DNA from 2 places in the Streptomyces sp. NPDC043870 genome. Region 2 is predicted to be linked to the other one. Evidence: predicted binding sites of a transcription regulator. Region 2 holds the regulator's gene; the other holds the start of a gene.
What was found. Region 2 encodes HspR, which represses chaperone genes until heat shock. Its sites were predicted from a motif close to TTGAGNNNNNNNNNCTCAA; they were not measured.
Positions count from the first base shown of each region.

Region 1: lon (endopeptidase La) is a predicted target of HspR. The motif match lies at 3,810-3,828, and genes of this name have one in related genera.

Region 1 is NZ_JBWKDT010000013.1:105,502-116,004, forward strand. Features, by position in the region: gene AC0699_RS18635 (ABC transporter ATP-binding protein) at 1-216, opposite strand, end outside; gene AC0699_RS18640 (zf-HC2 domain-containing protein) at 213-1,313, opposite strand; gene AC0699_RS18645 (RNA polymerase sigma factor) at 1,310-1,903, opposite strand; gene AC0699_RS18650 (rhomboid-like protein) at 2,061-3,074, shown strand; gene AC0699_RS18655 (GNAT family N-acetyltransferase) at 3,047-3,718, opposite strand; gene lon (endopeptidase La) at 3,851-6,265, shown strand; gene AC0699_RS18665 (trypsin-like serine peptidase) at 6,446-7,162, opposite strand; gene AC0699_RS18670 (helix-turn-helix domain-containing protein) at 7,310-8,314, opposite strand; gene AC0699_RS18675 (M4 family metallopeptidase) at 8,522-10,503, shown strand, end outside.
Region 2 is NZ_JBWKDT010000017.1:15,602-26,104, forward strand. Features, by position in the region: gene AC0699_RS21345 (FG-GAP repeat domain-containing protein) at 1-938, opposite strand, end outside; gene AC0699_RS21350 ((Fe-S)-binding protein) at 1,214-3,484, opposite strand; gene AC0699_RS21355 (sugar transferase) at 3,566-4,096, opposite strand; gene dnaK (molecular chaperone DnaK) at 4,465-6,318, shown strand; gene grpE (nucleotide exchange factor GrpE) at 6,318-6,971, shown strand; gene dnaJ (molecular chaperone DnaJ) at 7,014-8,198, shown strand; gene AC0699_RS21375 (heat shock protein transcriptional repressor HspR) at 8,203-8,664, shown strand; gene AC0699_RS21380 (fibronectin type III domain-containing protein) at 8,732-10,459, opposite strand.

The DNA of each region.
Region 1 (10,503 bases), on a different contig from region 2:
CCGGTGCCCGGAGGCATCCCGGCCGAGCAGTTCCACGCGCCCGCCGGAGGGTGCCGCGACCGTCGCCAGCACCCGGACGAGCGAGGTCTTTCCCGCGCCGTTCGGGCCGAGCAGCCCGTGTACGCCGGTGCCGAAGCCGAGTTCCACGGCGTCCAGCGCGACGGTCCTGCGGTGCCGGACCGTCAGCTCGCGGACTCTTACGGTGTTCGTGTTCATGGATTCCCCCAGTGACCCCAGTGGCCCCAGTGCGGAGCGTCGAATGCGTGCCGGCGCACGGCGAGCAGTCCCGCGCACACCGCGGCCGCCGCGGCCCAGGCGGACTGCGCCGTGGCGCCGGAGAGGTACGGGCCGAGGTGCTCGGCCAGTGCGGCGGCCGTCCCGCCGAGCTGCCGTCCCGTCAGGAGCGCGGGACCGACGGCCACGGCCAGCCATCCGGTGGCGACCACCGCGGCGGCGGTGCGGCACCCGATGTACGAACCGAGCGCGAGGACCGCGAGAGTGAGCGCCAGACCGGGCAGCAGCCACGCGGCGGCCCCCGGCGCCCCCGCCGAGGGCGGCAGCACCGCGCCCGCCGACGTCAGCAGCGGCACACTCACCGCGAGTACGGTGGCGGTCCTGACCAGCAGCAGCCGCAGCCCGCCGGACGGCGTGGCCGCGGCGACCTCGTACAGCGGATCCGCGTGGCGCCCGTACGACACCGCCACCCCCGCGAGCGGCAGTACGGGCGCCACGGCCAGCAACAGCTGACGCGCACCGGTGAACCCGGCCCCGTAGGCCAGTCCCACGGCGGCCGCTGCCACCACCACGAGCGCGGCCAGCCACGGCCCGTGCAATGCCGGCCCCGCGGCCCGCAGTCCGCGCATCGCCGCACGCAGGGCCTGTCTTCCGGATCTTGCCGGGCTCGCAGGCCCTGGTGCCGCACCTCGCCGCGTTGCCGTCGGTCGCCATGGCTCCGCCATGACTCCCTCCCCCGCCTCGCGATCGCACGCACCGGACCCCGCTCGCCCCACGGCGGTAGCCGCAGAGGTCGCTGCCGGCCCGATCCGGAAGGCAGGCCCTGGCTTCGAGCCGACTGCGCGCCGCCGAGGCACCGCGCTCGCCGCCGTAAGGGCCGCCTCCGCCAGGACGGCCGCGCGGACGGCGTCCAGTGCGGGGCCGGCGGGAGTCGCGCGGACCGCGGCCGAGACCCGGGCGGCACAGCCGGCACAGGACTCGACGTGCTTCTCCAGCGACCAGGCGTCCGGTTCGGGCAGGGTGCCGGCCGCGTAACCGGCCGCCAGAAGGTCGTTCACATGCCAGTCGGGCTCGTTCATGCCATGCCTCCCAACGCCTCTGTGCCCGGTGCCTGTTCGGCCAGCGCGGCGCGCAGTGCGCGGCGGGCGCGCTGGGCCCGGGTCTTGACCGTGCCTTCCGGGATGCCCAGGAGCCGTGCCGCCTCCCGGGTCGTCAGGCCGTCGATGACAGTGGCGCGCAGGACGTCCCGCAGTTCCGGCGAGATACGGCCGAGCGCGGCGCCCACGTCTCCGTACTCCAGCCCCGCCAGCACCCGTTCCTCCGCCGACGGCGCGGTCGCGACCGGCAACTGCCCGACGGGAGCCGGCTCGTCGGCGCGGGCCCGGGCGCGGCGGGCGTCGACCAGTCGGCGGGCCGCGATCACCCAGAGCCAGCCGCCCGCCTCCCCGCCGCGATGCGCACCGGCGGACCGCCAGGCCGTGACGAAGGTGTCCTGCAGTACTTCCCGTACGGTCTCCGGATCGCCGCATCGTCGCGTCAGCCGGGCGTGCAGCCAGCCCGCATGCCGGTCGTAGAGCGCAGCGAGCGCTTCCGGGTCCCCGTCCGCGACGGCACGCAGCAGCGCCGCGTCGTCGTCCCGGTCTCCCTCCGTGGGGCGCAACAGTCTCACGCCCTCTCTATCGCTCGTGGCGGGCCGCCCGGTTCACGGGAACGCGGGACGGGGCCGAGAAGTGGTCCCCTGTGGTGTGCTTCACGGAACGGGACGCGTGATGATCGCGTTGACTGGGCAGGGTTCGGGGGCTGTCGATACGAAGGAGCCTCGCGCGGTGCAGCGGCTTGAGTCACGGGAGCCGGCCGAGTACGCCGGTGCCGAACGGCTGGGCGGTGTCCCGACCCAGCGGACCGCGTCGTCCGCGCCACCGCGCGCCCCGGAGCCCGCGGCCGGACGCACAAGGACGTCCGCGCCTTCACCCGCACCCGAGCCCACGCACGAGACCCCGGTCGTCCGGAAGACCCCGTACGCACACGAGACCCCGGCCGTACGGGAGTCGGCCTCCCTACGGGAGCCGACGCCCGGCCCCCGGCTCGCGGCGGCGCGCGAGCCGTTGTCCGCGCCTGAGCCCGCGGCCGCGCCGCCCGGTCCCGCCCCCGTGTGGCGGCGGCTCGCCCGGCTCCTTCCCACTCCGGCCGGCACGCCCTTCACCTTCTGCTACACCCTCGTCCTCGTCGCGACGTCCCTCTTCGCCGAGTACGGCGATCAGGCCACCGTCTCCGCCCTGCTGCGCGGCTCCAGCACGGACGTCGCGCATCTCAGCGTGACGCCGCTGCTCGTGCTCGTCGCCAGCGCCCTGTGGGTCGCGGGCGGGCTGGCCTCGCCGTATGCCGTGGGGTTCGTGTTCGTCCTCACGGCGCTGGAGCGGCGTATCGGCTCGTGGCGCGCGGCCGCGGTGTTCCTGGGCGGGCACGTGGTGGCCACGCTCGCCACGGAGATCCCGGTCGGCCTCTCCGTCATGGCCGGGCAGCTGCCCGAGACGTCTCTGCACCGGCTCGACTACGGCATCAGCTTCGGCCTGCTGACGTGCGTCGGCGCGCTGGCCGGGCTGTTCACCCCGGTCGTGCGGACGGCGGCGCTCGGGTGGGTGTCGGTGCTGCTGGTGCAGGACCTGCTGGCGTACGAGGACCCGCTCAGCAACTGGGGTCATCCCCTTGCGCTGCTGACCGGTGTCCTGTGCTGGCCGGTGGTACGCCGATGGGCGCACGGCAGGGAACCGGGCGGGTGCGGGAGGCCCCCCGGCCGTCCGGGGTCCGCTGCCTACTCCGGCCGGGCGGCGTCGAAGTAGACGCTGACGAGCGGGGCGATCACGCGCCATCCGAGTGACTCGTACAGGGCCCGCCCGTCGGGCGTCCCACCCAGTACGCCCGTGGTGGCACCCCGTTCGACCGCGGCGTTCTGGACCGTGCGCATCACCAGCCTGCCCAGACCCTTGCGCCGGTGCTCGGGGGCGGTCTCGATCTGGTCGATCACGGCTGTGGCACCGGTCGTCGCGATCTGACCGCGGGCGGCGAACGCGCCGTCAGCGGTCGTGACGAGGGCCCGGGTGACCCCGTCCCGCGTCCAGGTGCGCAGCCGGTGGCCGGCGGGCACGGGGGCGGGTTCCGTCCGACGCAGTCCGGCCGTCATCAGGAACCCGGGCTCGTCGGGCGTCCAGTCCGGCCCGAGCCAGGCGAGGACCCGCTCCGGCTCCTCGAACACCTTGAGCCAGAGCCCCGGAGTCCGGGCCGCGGCGGCGACAGCGCGGACGGCCGCCTCGCTGCTGTCGGTGAGGACATGTCGGGTCGTGTGCCGGGGGAGCCCGACATCGACCGTGAGGCCCCATGGCTCGGCGACGGGTTCCGCGGCGCCCCGCGAGACGACCCACCCGCCCACCCAAGCCCGTATCGCATGCGTGACCGACGACTCGTGCGTAATAGATGGCTTCGTCATGCGCCTATTACATCTGATCGGTCACGGAGTGCGACAGCGGTGATCGCTGACAGCGAACACCTCCGGGGGAACATCCGGGGGTCCTTCTGCATTGAGTCCATACAACTCAACTTGACTGCCGAAGGGGAGATCATGGCTGCTGAGTCCTCGGCGTACAACAACGCCCTCACCCTGCCTGTGCTGCCGCTCGACGACGAGGTCGTGCTGCCCGGGATGGTGGTACCGCTCGACCTGTCCGACCCCGACGTACGGGCCGCGGTGGAGGCCGCCCAGGCAGCCGCCCGTTCGGCATCGGGCAAGCCAAGGGTGCTGCTCGTACCGCGCATTGACGGGACGTACGCCGCGACCGGTGTGCTCGGCACCGTCGAGCAGGTCGGGCGGCTCTCCGACGGCGACCCCGGAGCGCTGATCCGCGGCCGCAGCAGGGTGCGGATCGGCGCGGGTACGACCGGCCCCGGCGGCGCCCTCTGGGTCGAGGGTCTCCGGGTCGAGGAGATCGTGCCCGACCCGCTGCCCGGCTCCGTCGCCGAACTGGTGAAGGAGTACAAGGCGCTCGCCACCAGCTGGCTGAAGAAGCGCGGTGCCTGGCAGGTCGTGGACCGTGTCCAGCAGATCGACGACGTCTCCGCCCTCGCCGACAACTCCGGCTACTCGCCGTACCTGACCACCGCCCAGAAGGTGGAGCTGCTGGAGACCAGCGACCCGGTCGCGCGCCTCAAGCTCGCCACCGAGCAACTCCGCGAGCACCTCGCCGAGCAGGATGTCGCCGAATCCATCGCCAAGGACGTCCAGGAGGGCGTCGACAAGCAGCAGAGGGAGTTCCTGCTGCGGCGCCAGCTCGACGCCGTACGCAAGGAGCTGCGCGAGCTCAACGGCGAGTCCGACGGCGACGAGTCCGACGACTACCGCGCCCGGGTCGAGGCCGCGGACCTCCCCGAGAAGGTCCGCGAGGCAGCCCTCAAAGAGGTCGAGAAGCTGGAGCGGTCCAGCGACCAGAGCCCCGAGGGCTCCTGGATCCGCACCTGGCTCGACACGGTCCTGGAGCTGCCGTGGAACGACCGGACAGAGGACGCGTACGACATCCAGGGTGCCAAGGCGGTCCTCGACGCCGAGCACGCGGGCCTGGAGGACGTGAAGGAACGGATCACCGAATACCTGGCGGTGCGCAAACGGCGCGCCGACCGGGGGCTGGGCGTGGTCGGCGGGCGGCGCGGGGGTGCGGTTCTCGCGCTCGTCGGCCCGCCCGGCGTCGGCAAGACCTCGCTCGGTGAGTCCGTCGCGCACGCGATGGGGCGGAAGTTCGTCCGGGTCGCACTCGGCGGTGTACGGGACGAGGCCGAGATCCGGGGCCACCGGCGTACGTACGTCGGCGCGCTGCCGGGCCGTATCGTCCGCGCCATCAAGGAGGCCGGCTCGATGAACCCGGTGGTCCTGCTCGACGAGATCGACAAGGTCGGCTCCGACTTCCGCGGCGACCCGGCCGCGGCGCTGCTCGAAGTCCTCGACCCGGCGCAGAACCACACCTTCCGCGACCACTACCTGGAAGTCGAACTCGACCTGAGCGACGTCGTCTTCCTGGCGACCGCGAATGTCCTGGAAGCCATCCCCGAGGCCCTGCTCGACCGGATGGAGCTGGTCAGGCTCGACGGCTACACCGAGGACGAGAAGGTCGTCATCGCCCGTGACCACCTGCTCCCGCGCCAGCTGGAGCGGGCCGGCCTGGAGCCGGGCGAGGTCGTCCTGGACGACTCCGCGCTGCGGAAGCTGGCCGGTGAGTACACCCGCGAGGCGGGCGTGCGGAACCTGGAGCGTGCGATCGCGCGGCTGCTCCGGAAGGTCGCAGCCCAGCACGAACTGGGCGAGCAGGAGCTGCCGTTCACCGTCACGGAAGGGGAGCTGCGCGGGCTGGTCGGCCGGCCGCACCACGTTCCCGAGTCCGCCCAGGACCCGGCCGAGCGCCGCACCGCGGTGCCGGGCGTGGCCACCGGTCTCGCGGTGACCGGCGCGGGCGGCGACGTCCTGTACGTCGAGGCGTCGCTCGCCGACCCCGAGACGGGAGCCGCGGGGCTGACCCTGACCGGCCAGCTCGGTGACGTCATGAAGGAGTCCGCGCAGATCGCGCTGAGCTTCCTGCGCTCGCACGGTGCGGAACTGGAACTGCCCGTCGCCGACCTGAAGGACCGGGGTGTGCACATCCACTTCCCGGCGGGCGCGGTCCCGAAGGACGGCCCGAGCGCGGGCATCACGATGACCACGGCGCTGGCGTCGCTGCTCTCCGGCAGGCTGGTCCGTACGGACGTGGCCATGACCGGTGAGGTGTCGCTGACCGGGCGCGTCCTCCCGATCGGTGGTCTGAAGCAGAAGCTCCTGGCCGCGCACCGGGCGGGGACCACGACCGTCGTGATCCCCAAGCGCAACGAGGCCGACCTGGACGACGTCCCGGCCGAGGTCCTCGACAAGCTGGACGTCCACCCGGTGACCGATGTCCGCCAGGTCCTGGAGATCGCCCTGGCCCCGGCGGAGGTTGTGGTGCCGGTGGCGGCGTAGACCGTGTGAACCGGGGCTCCGCCGCGGACCCCGTACGGCCTTGGCCGTGTCCCAGGTCCATTCCGGAGCTTCGCCCGGGAGATACCCCCAACGGGCCGGAAAAGCCGGCCCGCTGGGGGTTCCCCATGCCCGCAGGGGGTGGGGGAGACTGAAGTTCCGGGGTCCGGGGCGGAGCCCCGGTCACCCCTCCGCGCGCGTCGCCTTCGTGTAGAGCGCGCGGGCACGCGCGTCGAAGAGCACCGCTGTCGACTCGGTGTCCGTGTCGCCGCCGCTCAGGACGCCTATGACTCGGCCCGGCCGAGCCGCGTCCACATAGTCGGCGAGCCACGGGCTGCCGCTGGTGCCGTCCCAGAAGCCCGCGCACTCGATGCGGACCATCTCCGCGGGCTGGTCGGCGTCGTGCCGGGCGTCGGTGGTGCAGGTGATCGGGCGGTTCGCGGGATTGTGGTCCGGATTCGGGTAACCGACCACGGTGACCCGGCGGCGCGGCTTCGACGACCAGTCGGGGACCGTCGCGCCCACCACGTCCTGCACCTCACGGCCCCGCGCGTCCGGCTCCAGCGTCAGAAAGGCGTAGTCGACCGCGTCGTCCTCGTCCTTGCGCCAGCGGTCGTCGACCTGGATCGCGGCGACCTTCCACGTCCCGTACGGGGCCGAGCCCTTCCCGCCGCCCCGGAAGCCCGGCGCGAACGAGAAGTCGCTCGCGTACGTCCCGTACTCGAAGACGCAGTGCGCGGCCGTGGCGACGACATTGCCCCGCGGGCTGTCGACGACGCTCGCCGTGCACCAGTGGTCCTTGTCGTCGAGCAGCACACCGACCGAACGGAGCCCGTCGGACGGCACGGCCGAGGTCTGCGGCGCGGGCCCCTTGGCCCGGGGGCGGGGCTTGGCGGGCATGAGGGGTGCCGCGGAGTGCGTAGCCGTAGGCCCCACACACGCCGCGGCCGCCGTCAGCACAGCGACGGCGGACCACAAAACGGGCCTCTTCCAGCGCATACACCCCACGTTTCCCTCGCTTCCCTGCATGCTCACCATCCTTACCACTCACATGTCGAGCCACCCCCGCAGGGTCGCCTGCGCTCCCGCCTGGAAGCGCGTCTCCGCGCCCAGCGACTCCAGCAGCCGCGTGATCCGCCGCCGGGCCGTGTGCACATGCACCCCCAGCCGACGGGCGATCGCCTCGTCCTTGAGCCCGGCCGCGAGCAGCGCCAGCAGCTCCTTCTGCGCCGTCGGCAGCGGCCCGCCGGAGCCGCCCAGCGGAGTGGCCCGGTCCCATACGGTCTCGAAGAGCGGCACCAGCGCGTTGCCGAGCAGGCCCTCACCGATCACCAGCGCGGACGCCCGTGGATCGGCCGCGTCGCTCGGCGGCAGGAGGGTGATCCGCCGGTCGACGGCGATCAGTTTGGTCGGTACGGCCGGCGCGATCCGGGCCCGCAGGCCCCGCTCCACCAGTGCGCTCAGCGAACGCATCCGTTCCGGCGTCGACAGGCCGTCCCGGTCGAGGACCGTACGCACCACCACCCCACGGTCCAGCAGGCCCTCGATGTCGAGCCCGTGCGGCCCCGGACCGCCGTCGCCCCGCTGCCCCTTCACGTACGGCGGCCGGTCCAGGATGACCACCTCCCGCTCCGCGGAGGCCAGCAGGTCATCGGCCCGTTCCCCGATCGCCCGCTGCCCCTTGACCACCTCGATGCCGCTTCCGGGCGCGGTCGGCGCCCCCGACACCAGCCGGCCTGCGAGCTGGTCGGCGGTCATCCGTAATCGCTCCAGTTCGGCCGATTTCATATGCAGTTCGGCCTGACGGCGGTGAATGAGCGTACGGATCGCGGCAGCCGGAGCGGCCGGGCGGGGCAGCGCACCGCCGACGCGCGGCGGCAGCGCGAGCCCGTGCTCGACCAGCCGGTCGAGAGCCGCCTGCAGTTGGTGCTGCGGCAGCTTCAGCTGCCGCGCCAACTCCTCCGTCCCTTTTGCGTGCTCCTTGAACAGGGCCTCGTACGCGCGTTCCTCGACCGCCCCCAGGCCGAGGGTGTGCAACTCCCCCTCGATCATGCGGGGAATTCTCACTCTCTCTTCACGGGACACACAAGTGTGCATGTCCACTTGTCAACGCACCTGGCTCATTGATCGGTTGGCACCTCACGGGTTGCATGGCCATGACCACCTGAACCGGCTCTGACCAAGCACGTGGGAGGGGTACGTACTGTGCGCAAGCCCAGCAAGAACCATGGAGGACCGAGACCCGGCGTGTCCGGGGGGATGCCCAGGGGGGCCGGTCTCGCCGCGCTCCTGGCCGCTGCCGGCCTCCTGATCACCGCGGTTCCGGCCCAGGCGGCGACCCCGCCGCCGGCACCGCCCGTCGAGGTCGTTCCGGGGGACGACACGGCGACTCCCGCCCTGGTCGACGGCCTGCACGAGGCCGTGGACGCCAAGGCGGCCCCGGCGGACGCGGCCCGCGGGCACCTCGCGGCCAAGGAGAGCCGCTACCGCATCGCCGAGCCGCGGCGCGACCTCGCCCCGCTCGGGACACTGAAGCGCGGCGCGGACGAGACCGTACGGCTCCAGCAGAAGCACCGCGGGATCCCGGTGCTCGGCGGCCAGTACGTCGTAAGGATGGAGACCGCGGGCGGCAAGCGCGTCGTCACCGGCACCTCCGGCAAGTACTTCACCGGTCTGACGACCGGCACGGAGCCCGCCGTCGCCAAGGACGTGGCGGTGCGCCGCGCGGTCGCCGCCACCGCCCGGCGGCTCGGCGGCGGGCAGCTGACCAAGGCCGACGCCGTGCGCGAGGAGGGCCAGAAGTCCGCGAAGGCGAAGGCGCTCAGTGGCATCGCGGGCGGACTCGTCGTCATCCCGCGCGGCGAGGGCGTGCTCGCGTACCACGTGACCGTACGCGGCACGAACCCCGCAACCGGCGAGCCGGTGCTGCAGCAGGTCTACGTCGACGCCTGGTCCGGCTATCCGGTGCTGCAGTACAGCGGCCTCAAAACCCTGACCCGGCCGCAGGCCGCGACGGGCACCCCCGGCACGGCACCGAACGCCGCCGCCGGGAAGGCCTCGGCGCGGGCCGCGGCGGACGATCCGGCCGCCCACCCCGGCACCAAGGGCAGCGGCGTACGGCTGAACGGCACCAAGGTCGGCCTGGATCTCTATCTCGACGCCTCCCGCGGCGAGTACGTCATGACCGACTACGCGCGCATGGCCGACAGCAGCAGGAACACGCTCAGCACGTGGGACGCCTCGAGCGTCGACGTGAACGATGCCGTCGGCCAATGGCCCGCCGGAATCAAGGTGTTCGGCTCCGCGGCGGCGGACTTCGGCAAGGGCGCCACCGACGCCGGCGCGGTCGACGCGCACTGGGCGGCGGGCCAGGTCTACGACTACTTCAAGGAGAACCACGGCAGGAACGGGCTCGACGGCCGCGGTACCGCCGTCAACTCGCTGGTCGGCGTGACCCTGTTCGGCGGCTCCTTCGTCAACGCCTTCTGGGACGGCCAGAAGATGGTGTACGGATCGGGCGACGACGAGTTCAGGCCGCTCTCCGCCGACCTCGACGTCGTCGGCCACGAGATGACCCACGGTGTCGTCGAGAACACCGCGAACCTCGTCTACGCCGGCCAGTCCGGCGCCCTCAACGAGGCCCTCGCCGACTACTTCGGCAACGCGATCGACGTCACCGCGTCCGGGCAGTCCATGGACGACCCGAACGCCGGCCTGATCGGCGAGGACCTGTGCCGTACGAAGGCACCGCGCGACTGCGCCCTGCGCAACCTCGACGACGGCGCCACCACCGCCAAGAACTTCCTCGGTGTGACCTACGGCACCGACAGCGGCGGCGTCCACCTGAACTCCACCATCTTCTCCGGCGCGCTGTGGGACATGCGCCAGGACCTGGGCGGTCGGCTCGCCGACCGGATCGTGTACAAGGCCCTGTCCGAGTACATGACTCCGCTCGACGGCTTCACCGAGGGCCGCAACGCGGTGCTCGCCGCGGCGAAGGACCTGGGTGTCGAGGCACAGCAGCTGACCGCCGTGAAGCGGTCGTTCAACGCCCACGGCATCGTGCCGGGCTGGGAGGACGCCCTCGGCGTCGACTCCGACCAGCTCTTCGGCAAGCTCAACATCGCCGGCACGGGTGTCCAGGCGGGCGGCGGCTGGTGGACCGTCTCCAGGTCCAACGACGACGGCTCCGAGCCGTACTCCGTCTACGCGGGCCGAGCGGACGGCAAGGGCACACCGAA
Region 2 (10,503 bases):
GGCGGCAGGCTGACGGCCCGGAAGCGGTACGTACCGCCGGGGCGGCCGGGGCCGTCCGGGCCGCCCAGCAGCAGCTTGCCCCTGGCCGCCGTGCCGGGGGTGAGGGGGCGGGTGGAGTGGACGAGGTCGTCGTAGCCGTCGCCGTTCGGGTCGGCGTCGGGGGCGGGCGCGGCGAGTACGGGGCCGGCGCCCGGGACCGGGGGCTCGGCGGCGCGCGGGGCGCCGGCGCGGGTGAAGGGGCCGCGCAGATAGCTGACCTGGCCGCCGCTCGCGGTGACCGCCAGGTCCTCGGCGCCGTCGCCGTCGTAGTCGCCGCACACGGGGTGGTCGGGCCATTCGTTGCCGTACCGAGCCTGCTCGGGGATGCGGAGGACGACCGCCTTGCCGCCGAGGCCGGCCGGGCCGCCGAAGAGCAGCTGGAGGGGGACGGGCGGGCGCCCGACGCCGTTGTACGGGGGGTCCGTGGCCACGATCAGGTCGCTGAAGCCGTCCTTGTCGAGGTCGCAGGAGGTCGCGGCGTCGAAGGCGGAGGGGAGCGTGCCGGCGACGGGGGCGCCGTTCGCGCGGGCGGTGAGGAGGCGGCGTACCGAGGGGGTCGGGACGCCCTTGGCGGAGCCGTAGACGATGCCGATGCCCGCGTCGTCGTCGTGGCCCGCGCCCGGCGCCTTGACCAGATCGTCGAGGACGAGATCGCGGTGGCCGTCGCCGTTGAAGTCGTCCGGGACGCGGCTGCCGTCACCGTGCGGCACGGGGAGGGCCGGCGGGGCGGCCTTGCCCGCCAGGGAGGAGACGGCGGGAGCGGTCGTCGTCCGCCCGGCCCCGTGGTTCCCCTGAGGCCCGCAGCCCGCCAGCGGCGCCAGCACCAGCGCGCTTACAGCGACCAGCGCGAAGCTGCGTATTCGAGGCACCACCGCGGCACACACCCCATCCGTATCCATCGGTATCCCGGGAACCAGCCGCCTCATCATGCTCCTGCCAGGCGCATGGGCCAATGGTTGCGCGGTGCGTAATGGCCCACGTGCTCGTAGCTTCGTGCACGCGGAGCCGGCGATGACAGAACAGACAGGGTCGGAGACGACAGAGCGGGCGGGGCCGGTGATGGCAGAGCAGGCACGGCCGGTGACGACAGAACAGACAGGGCCGGATACGACAGAAGCGGCCGGTCCTGCCCCCGAGGCAGATCCGGCCGCTCACTGGTTTTCTACGAAGACGACTACTTCACGGGTTCCGGTTCCGGAGCCGGCTCGGCCTCCGTGTCACCGGACCCCGGGTCCACGGGGGTCCTGACCGAGTCGAGCAGGAGCTGCGCCACGTCCACGACCTGGAGCGACTCCTTCGCCTTGCCCTCGCCCTTCTTCCCGTTGACCGAGTCGGAGAGCATGACGAGGCAGAACGGGCAGGCGGTGGAGACGATGTCCGGGTTCAGGGACAGCGCCTCGTCCACGCGCTCGGTGTTGATGCGCTTGCCGATCCGCTCTTCCATCCACATCCGCGCACCACCGGCGCCGCAGCAGAAGCCGCGCTCCTTGTGGCGGTGCATCTCCTGCTGGCGCAGGCCCGGGACCTTGTCCATGATCTCGCGCGGCGGCGTGTAGACCTTGTTGTGGCGGCCCAGGTAGCAGGGGTCGTGGTACGTGATCAGGCCCTCGACCGGCGTCACCGGGACGAGGCGGCCCTCGTCGATGAGGTGCTGGAGCAGCTGGGTGTGGTGGATGACCTCGTACTCGCCGCCCAGCTGCGGGTACTCGTTCGCGATGGTGTTGAAGCAGTGCGGACAGGTCGCGACGATCTTCTTCGAAGCCTTCGGCTTCTTCGTCGACTCGTCCTCGTCGTCCTCGCCGAACGCCATGTTCAGCATCGCCACGTTCTCCTGGCCGAGCTGCTGGAACAGCGGCTCGTTGCCGAGGCGGCGGGCGGAGTCACCGGTGCACTTCTCGTCGCCGCCCATGATCGCGAACTTGACGTCCGCCATGTGCAGCAGCTCCGCGAAGGCCTTGGTGGTCTTCTTGGCGCGGTCCTCCAGGGCGCCCGCGCAGCCGACCCAGTAGAGGTAGTCGACCTCGGACAGGTCCTCGACGTCCTTGCCGACGACCGGGACCTCGAAGTCGACCTCCTTGGTCCACTCCAGGCGCTGCTTCTTGGCCAGGCCCCAGGGGTTGCCCTTCTTCTCCAGGTTCTTGAGCATCGTGCCCGCCTCGGACGGGAAGGAGCTCTCGATCATCACCTGGTAGCGGCGCATGTCGACGATGTGGTCGATGTGCTCGATGTCGACCGGGCACTGCTCCACGCAGGCACCGCAGGTGGTGCAGGACCACAGGACGTCCGGGTCGATGACGCCGTTCTCCTCGACCGTGCCGATCAGCGGGCGCTCGGCCTCGGCCAGAGCGGCAGCCGGGACGTCCTTCAGCTGCTCCTCGGACGCCTTCTCCTCGCCCTCCATCGTCTTGCCGCCGCCGGCCAGCAGGTACGGGGCCTTGGCGTGCGCGTGGTCGCGCAGCGACATGATGAGCAGCTTCGGGGAGAGCGGCTTCCCGGTGTTCCAGGCGGGGCACTGCGACTGGCAGCGGCCGCACTCCGTACACGTCGAGAAGTCGAGGATGCCCTTCCAGGAGAACTGCTCGACCTGGCTGACGCCGAAGACGTCGTCCTCGCCCGGGTCCTCGAAGTCGATCTCCTTGCCGCCGCTGGTCATCGGCTGGAGCGCGCCCAGAGCGGTGGAGCCGTCCGCGTTGCGCTTGAACCAGATGTTCGGGAAGCCGAGGAAGCGGTGCCAGGCCACACCCATGTTGGTGTTGAGCGAGACGGTGATCATCCAGATCAGCGACGTACCGATCTTGATCATCGCGACGAAGTAGACCAGCGTCTGGAGGGTCGGGACGCTCAGCCCCTTGAAGGCCAGGACCAGCGGGTACGACGCGAAGTACGCCGCCTCGTAGTGCTCCACGTGGTGGAGCGCGCCTTCCAGGCCGCGCAGTACGTAGATCGCCAGGCCGATGGTGAGGATGACGTACTCGACGAAGTACGCCTGCCAGGCCTTGGAGCCCGCGAACCGCGACTTGCGACCGGCGCGCGAGGGCAGGTTCAGCAGCCGGATCGCCATCAGCACGACGATGCCGACGACCGTCATCACGCCGATGAACTCTGTGTACATCTCGAACGGCAGGAAGCCGCCGATGATCGGCAGGGTCCAGTCGGCCTGGAAGAGCTGGCCGTACGCCTGTGCGAGCGTCGGGGGCAGCGTCAGGAAGCCGATGGCGACGAACCAGTGGGCGAAGCCCACGATCCCCCAGCGGTTCATCCGCGTGTGGCCGAGGAACTCCCTGACAAGGGTGATCGTGCGGGCCTTGGGGTTGTCGGTGCGGCTGCCCGCAGGCACGGGCTGACCGAGCTTGACGAACCGGTAGATCTGCGCGACGGCTCGGGCGATGAGCGCAACGCCGACCACGGTCAGGACCAGCGACACGATGATCGCGGCGAGTTGCATTGGGGGCTCCTCGGGCCTGCGAGGTGGGGAATCAGCACTTACTAAGCGGTAACTTATTCAGTCCGTGCTGAGACTACCCACTTATTCCGCCGCACTGTAGCCAGGCAAGCGGTGATCTGCGTCGCTCAGGTCACCCTGAGTGCGAGCCGGTCGCAGGGCTGGAATCGTACGCAGGAGAACGGCCAGATCCAGCCCGATCCAATAGTGCTCCACATAGTGCTGATCGAGCAGTTCGGACTCGTCCCACGGGAGCGTGGAATGCCGGCGGAGCTGTGCGGGGCCGGTCAGCCCCGGTTTGACGGTCTGCCGCCAGGGCCGTGCCGCGCGAGGGTCGTCGGGCGCCAGTGCCGCCGGGCCGACCAGGGACATCTCGCCCCGTACGACATGGGGCAGCCGGGACAGCAGATCCAGCCGGAGGCGACGGGTGCGCAGTGAGCGGACCGTGAACGGGTAGCCGTGCTGTCCGGTCTTGAGTTCCCGTACGAATACGCCGCCGGGCCGGCGCTTCAGTGCCGTCGAGCAGGCCGCCGCGGCCAGCAGGGGCGCGGCGAGCATCAGCAGGGCGGTGCCGAGGGTCAGATCGAGAAGGCGCTTGGGCTGCACGGCGTGCACGGCTCTCACCTGACCGTTCTGTCGTTCTCTGACGTTCTCTGTTGATGTATGCCGCGTCTGTGAACTTTTCGCATGCTTTGTAGAACGATGGCATGGTGGGGGCGGAGGAGAGCGCAGGCCGCGCCGGACAGGTGTCTCTTGGGCGGCGCACCATAGTTGAGTCGCCTCGACTCAGGTCTGTTGACTCGATGGGATCCGTGATGCATCCTTGAGCGTGTCCCGCTCAGGTTTATCCCCGGAAGACCGGGTGGGGGCGCCTCAGCCGCAATGTTTTTCCGGCTGGGATCCGGGTGGCCCGCGGCGAAGTCGCCGATGTCACGGTCCCCGGGAAGTGCAGTACTCAAGTCCAGCCCACTGGAGGAATCGAAATGGCACGTGCGGTCGGCATCGACCTGGGCACGACTAACTCCGTCGTCAGCGTTCTGGAGGGCGGTGAGCCCACCGTCATCACCAACGCCGAGGGCGCCAGGACCACGCCGTCCGTCGTCGCCTTCGCCAAGAACGGTGAGGTGCTCGTCGGAGAGGTCGCGAAGCGTCAGGCGGTCACCAACGTGGACCGGACCATCCGGTCCGTGAAGCGTCACATGGGTACGGACTGGAAGATCGAGCTGGACGGGAAGAACTTCAACCCGCAGCAGATCTCCGCGTTCATCCTGCAGAAGCTGAAGCGGGACGCCGAGTCGTACCTGGGCGAGAAGGTCACGGACGCGGTCATCACCGTCCCGGCGTACTTCAACGACTCCGAGCGTCAGGCCACCAAGGAGGCCGGCGAGATCGCGGGCCTCAACGTCCTGCGCATCGTCAACGAGCCGACGGCCGCCGCCCTGGCCTACGGCCTCGACAAGGACGACCAGACCATCCTCGTCTTCGACCTCGGTGGCGGTACCTTCGACGTCTCGCTGCTGGAGATCGGCGACGGTGTCGTCGAGGTGAAGGCCACCAACGGTGACAACCACCTCGGTGGTGACGACTGGGACCAGCGCGTCGTCGACTACCTGGTGAAGCAGTTCGCCAACGGTCACGGGGTCGACCTGTCCAAGGACAAGATGGCTCTCCAGCGTCTCCGCGAGGCTGCGGAGAAGGCGAAGATCGAGCTGTCGTCCTCGACCGAGACGACGATCAACCTGCCCTACATCACGGCGTCCGCCGAGGGCCCGCTGCACCTGGACGAGAAGCTCACGCGCGCCCAGTTCCAGCAGCTGACCGCCGACCTGCTGGAGCGCTGCAAGACGCCGTTCCACAACGTCATCAAGGACGCGGGCATCCAGCTCTCCGAGATCGACCACGTCGTTCTCGTCGGTGGTTCGACCCGTATGCCGGCCGTCGCCGAGCTCGTCAAGGAGCTGACCGGCGGCAAGGAGGCCAACAAGGGTGTGAACCCGGACGAGGTCGTCGCCATCGGCGCCACCCTCCAGGCCGGTGTCCTCAAGGGTGAGGTCAAGGACGTCCTGCTCCTCGACGTGACCCCGCTGTCCCTCGGTATCGAGACCAAGGGCGGCATCATGACCAAGCTCATCGAGCGCAACACCACGATCCCGACCAAGCGGTCCGAGATCTTCACGACGGCCGAGGACAACCAGCCGTCCGTGCAGATCCAGGTCTACCAGGGCGAGCGCGAGATCGCGGCGTACAACAAGAAGCTCGGCATGTTCGAGCTGACCGGCCTTCCGCCGGCCCCGCGCGGCGTCCCGCAGATCGAGGTCTCCTTCGACATCGACGCCAACGGCATCATGCACGTGACCGCGAAGGACCTGGGCACGGGCAAGGAGCAGAAGATGACCGTCACCGGCGGCTCTTCGCTCGCCAAGGACGAGGTCGACCGGATGCGCCAGGAGGCCGAGCAGTATGCGGAGGAGGACCACCGCCGCCGCGAGGCCGCCGAGACCCGCAACCAGGCCGAGCAGCTCGTCTACCAGACCGAGAAGTTCCTCAAGGACAACGAGGACAAGGTCCCGGGCGACGTCAAGACCGAGGTCGAGACGGCGGTGACCGAGCTCAAGGAGAAGCTGAAGGGCGAGGACACCGCGGAGATCCGTACCGCCACCGAGAAGGTCGCGGCCGTCTCCCAGAAGCTCGGCCAGGCCATGTACGCCGACGCGCAGGCCCAGCAGGCCGCGGGCGGCGGTGACGCACCGGGCGCCGGTGCCGGCGCGCAGGCCGAGGACGATGTCGTCGACGCCGAGATCGTCGACGACGAGAAGCCGAAGGGCGGCGCTGCCTGATGACGGAGGAGACCCCGGGCTTCGAGGAGAAGCCCGACGTCCCCTCCGGCGCCACTCCCGACGAAGCGGCGCAGGCCGCCTCCCCCTCCGTCGAGGAGGGGGCGGCCCCGGCCGGGGACGCAGCACAGACCGCAGCTCAGGCAGGCCTGACGGCCCAGCTGGACCAGGTCCGTACCGCGCTCAACGAGCGCACGATGGACCTCCAGCGGCTCCAGGCCGAGTACCAGAACTACCGTCGCCGCGTGGAGCGGGACCGGATCACGGTCAAGGAGATCGCCGTCGCGCAGCTCCTGACCGAGCTCCTGCCCGTCCTCGACGACATCGGCCGCGCCCGGGAGCACGGCGAACTGGTGGGCGGCTTCAAGTCGGTGGCCGAATCGCTGGAGACGGTCGCCGCCAAGATGGGCCTGCAGCAGTTCGGCAAGGAGGGCGAGCCCTTCGACCCGACGATCCACGAAGCCCTGATGCACTCGTACGCGCCGGACGTCACCGAGACGACCTGCGTCGCGATCCTGCAGCCGGGGTACCGGATCGGCGAGCGGACCATCCGCCCCGCCCGCGTCGCGGTGGCCGAGCCCCAGCCCGGGGCCCAGCCGAAGGACCAGGCGGAGCAGGCACCGGACGAGGAGAGCGGTGGCCCGGACGAGGGCTGACGCAGTGACCGACGCAGTGACGTACCGGAAGGAGGGACGTCGATGAGCACGAAGGACTTCGTCGAGAAGGACTACTACAAGGTCCTCGGCGTCCCCAAGGACGCCACCGACGCGGAGATCAAGAAGGCGTACCGGAAGCTCGCCCGCGAGAACCACCCGGACGCCAACAAGGGCGACGCCAAGGCCGAGGAGCGCTTCAAGGAGATCTCCGAGGCCAACGACGTGCTCGGCGACCCCAAGCGGCGCAAGGAGTACGACGAGGCGCGGTCCCTCTTCGGCAACGGTGGCTTCCGGGCCGGGCCCGGCGCCGGCGGCAGCTTCAACTTCGACCTGGGTGACCTCTTCGGGGGCACCCAGGGCGGAGGGGGCGGTGCCGGAGGTGCCGGCGGCTTCGGCGGCGGACTCGGGGATGTCTTCGGCGGGCTGTTCAACCGCGGTGCCGGTACCGGTACGCGTACGCAGCCGCGCCGTGGCCAGGACATCGAGTCCGAGGTGACGCTCAGCTTCACCGAGGCCGTCGACGGGGCCACGGTCCCGCTCCGGATGTCCAGTCAGCAGCCCTGCAAGGCCTGTTCGGGCACCGGCGACAAGAACGGCACACCGCGCGTGTGCCCGACCTGTGTCGGCACCGGCCAGGTCTCGCGCGGCGGCAGCGGCTCGTTCTCGCTGACCGACCCGTGCGTGGACTGCAAGGGCCGCGGGCTCATCGCCCAGGACCCCTGCGAGGTCTGCCACGGCAGCGGCCGTGCCAAGTCGTCCCGGACCATGCAGGTCCGCATCCCCGCGGGGGTGAGTGACGGCCAGCGGATCCGGCTGCGCGGCAAGGGCGCCCCGGGCGAGCGCGGCGGACCGGCCGGCGATCTCTACGTCGTGGTCCATGTCGACTCCCACCCGGTCTTCGGCCGCAGGGACGACAACCTCACCGTGACCGTGCCGGTCTCCTTCGCGGAGGCGGCGCTCGGCGGCGAGGTGAAGGTCCCGACGCTCGGCGGCCCTCCGGTCACGCTGAAACTGCCCGCCGGTACGCCGAACGGCCGTACGATGCGGGCCCGTGGCAAGGGTGCGGTCCGCAAGGACGGCACCCGCGGCGATCTGCTCATCACCGTGGAGGTGGCGGTGCCGAAGGAGCTCGGAGACGAGGCCCGTGAGGCGCTGGAGGCCTACCGCAAGGTGACTGAGGGCGAGGATCCGCGGGCAGAACTGTTCCAGGCTGCGAAGGGAGCATGACGCGATGGACGGTCGACGTCGACAGCCCGGATTCGGTAGCAGGGCCTATGAACTGACCGACGAGACGCCGGTGTACGTCATCTCGGTCGCGGCTCAGCTGTCCGGTCTGCACCCGCAGACCCTGCGGCAGTACGACCGCCTCGGTCTTGTCTCCCCGGACCGCACCGCCGGCCGCGGCCGGCGCTACTCGGCCCGTGACATCGAACTGCTCCGGCAGGTGCAGGCGCTGTCGCAGGACGAGGGCATCAACCTGGCGGGTATCAAGCGCATCATCGAGCTGGAGAACCAGGTCGCGGCGCTCCAGCAGCGCGTCGCGGAGCTCTCGGCGGCGGTGGAGAGCGCGGCGGCGGCGATGCAGCAGCGTGAGGCGCAGGTGCACGCGTCGTACCGGCGCGATCTGGTGCCGTACCAGGATGTGCAGCAGACGAGCGCGCTGGTGGTGTGGCGGCCGAAGCGGGACCAGTAGCAGGCCAGTCGGACAACGGCCCTCCCCGCGACCGCGGGGAGGGCCGTTGTGCTGTGTGCCGTACGGCTCACTCCTCCGGCGCCGGCTCCCCGGGCTCGGTGGCGGTGACATAGCCGCCGGGGACGGTCTGCCAGGGCAGTGCGTTGCCGTACGTGTCGACGGCCACGACGAAGAACGCCCAGGTCTCGCCGTCCGGTACGGGCTGGTAGAGGAACTCCGAGGTGCCGGCGCCGAGGTACTCGGTCGTCACGACCTCCAGGACCGTGCCGTCCTCGTCCTCGTGGACGCGGGCGCGGCGCAGCTCGTAGCGCAGGAGGTCCGGCTCAAGGCTGTCGTTCCAGTCGACCTTGATGGCGCCGCCGTCGGTGAGGGCGGCGGTCAGGCCGGTGACGGCGGCCGGTGGGTCGGAGTCGCCGGGCCGGGTGAAGGTGACCTGGTTGGACCGGGGCGACTCCACGCCGTCGACGTTCACCTGGGTGATGACGTAGTGGTAGGTCGTGCCGCGCTCCAGGTCGCCCTCGTCGACGCAGGACCTGGTCAGATGATCCACCCGGCAGGTGGTGATCGGGGTGGCGCCGGCCGGGACGGGCGACCCGGTGGAGCGGTAGACGCGGATGTCCCTTCCGCTGTCCCCGGCGGGCACGGTCCAGCGCAGCTGTACGCCGTCCCAGGAGCCGTAGGGCTGAGCCGTAAGGGTGGGGGCGGAGGGCACCCGGTGGTCCCCGCGCCGGATCTCCTGGGTGGCGCTGCGGACGGACTCGTTGCCGTATCCGTCGAGGGCCTGGACCGCGTAGTGGTAGACGGTGTTGTCCTTGACCGCGGTGTCCGTGAAGGTGGGCGTCGGGCTGGTGCCGACCGCCTGCAGGAAGGACACGTCGGTGCCCCGGTAGACGCGGTAGGAGGTGGCGCGGTCGGATGCCGCCCAGCCGAGGGTGATGCCCTTGGCGGTGTCCGTGGCCGCCAGCCCCTCCGGTACGGCGGGGTCGGGCAGATCGGTGGTGACGGCGTACTTGGCGCCGCCCAGGGGCGATTCGTTGCCCGCCTTGTCGACGGCCGCGACGGCGTAGGAGTACAGCCGTCCGTTCGCCAGCGGCACGTCCGTGAACGAGGTGCCGGTCAGCAGGGCGGGACCGCTGACGGTCTGCCAGCTGCACGGCTCCGTGCAGCGCTTGACCCGGTATCCGGCGATGTCCATCTCGCGGTTGCGGGTCCAGGTGACGGTCGGCCGGTACGTCGTGGCCGAGTACGCGGTATTCCCGCCCGTCGGGGCGAGCGGCTTGACCTTGTCGGCCGCGGCGGTGGTGACCGGGTTGTACGCGAAGCCGATGTTGGCCGCGCCGGTCCAGGCGGCGAAGTCGACCTGGAGGGTGTGGCGGCCCTTGGGCATGGTGAGGTTGAGGGTCCTCGTCTGCGTGGTGCTGACGTTCTTCCAGGCGTCGATCCTGCGGACGCCGTCGACGTAGACCCGTACGCCGTCCTGCGCCGCGGCGGTGAGGGTGAACGGTCCGCCCGAGCCGAAGTCGCGGGCGGTGGTCCAGCGGACGGAGAAGTTGTCCTTGGGCAGGGTGGTGCCGGCGGGGGCGCCGGTGCCGTACTTCTCGTTGATGGACGTGTCGCACACGGTCCGCCTGGGCGTGCCGGTGAGGGTGGTGTTGGCGTAGTACGAGGCCTTCCACACGCCGTCCGCGCAGGTGACGGTGGCGGCGTGGGCGGTGGCCGGCAGGGCAAGTGCGGCGGAGGCTGCGCCGATGGCGGCGGCAGCCGTCGCGCAGGCAGCGCGGAGACGCTGATGCATGAGTATCGGGAGGTCGCTCTCGGTCCGGTGGGAGCGTGGGGGCG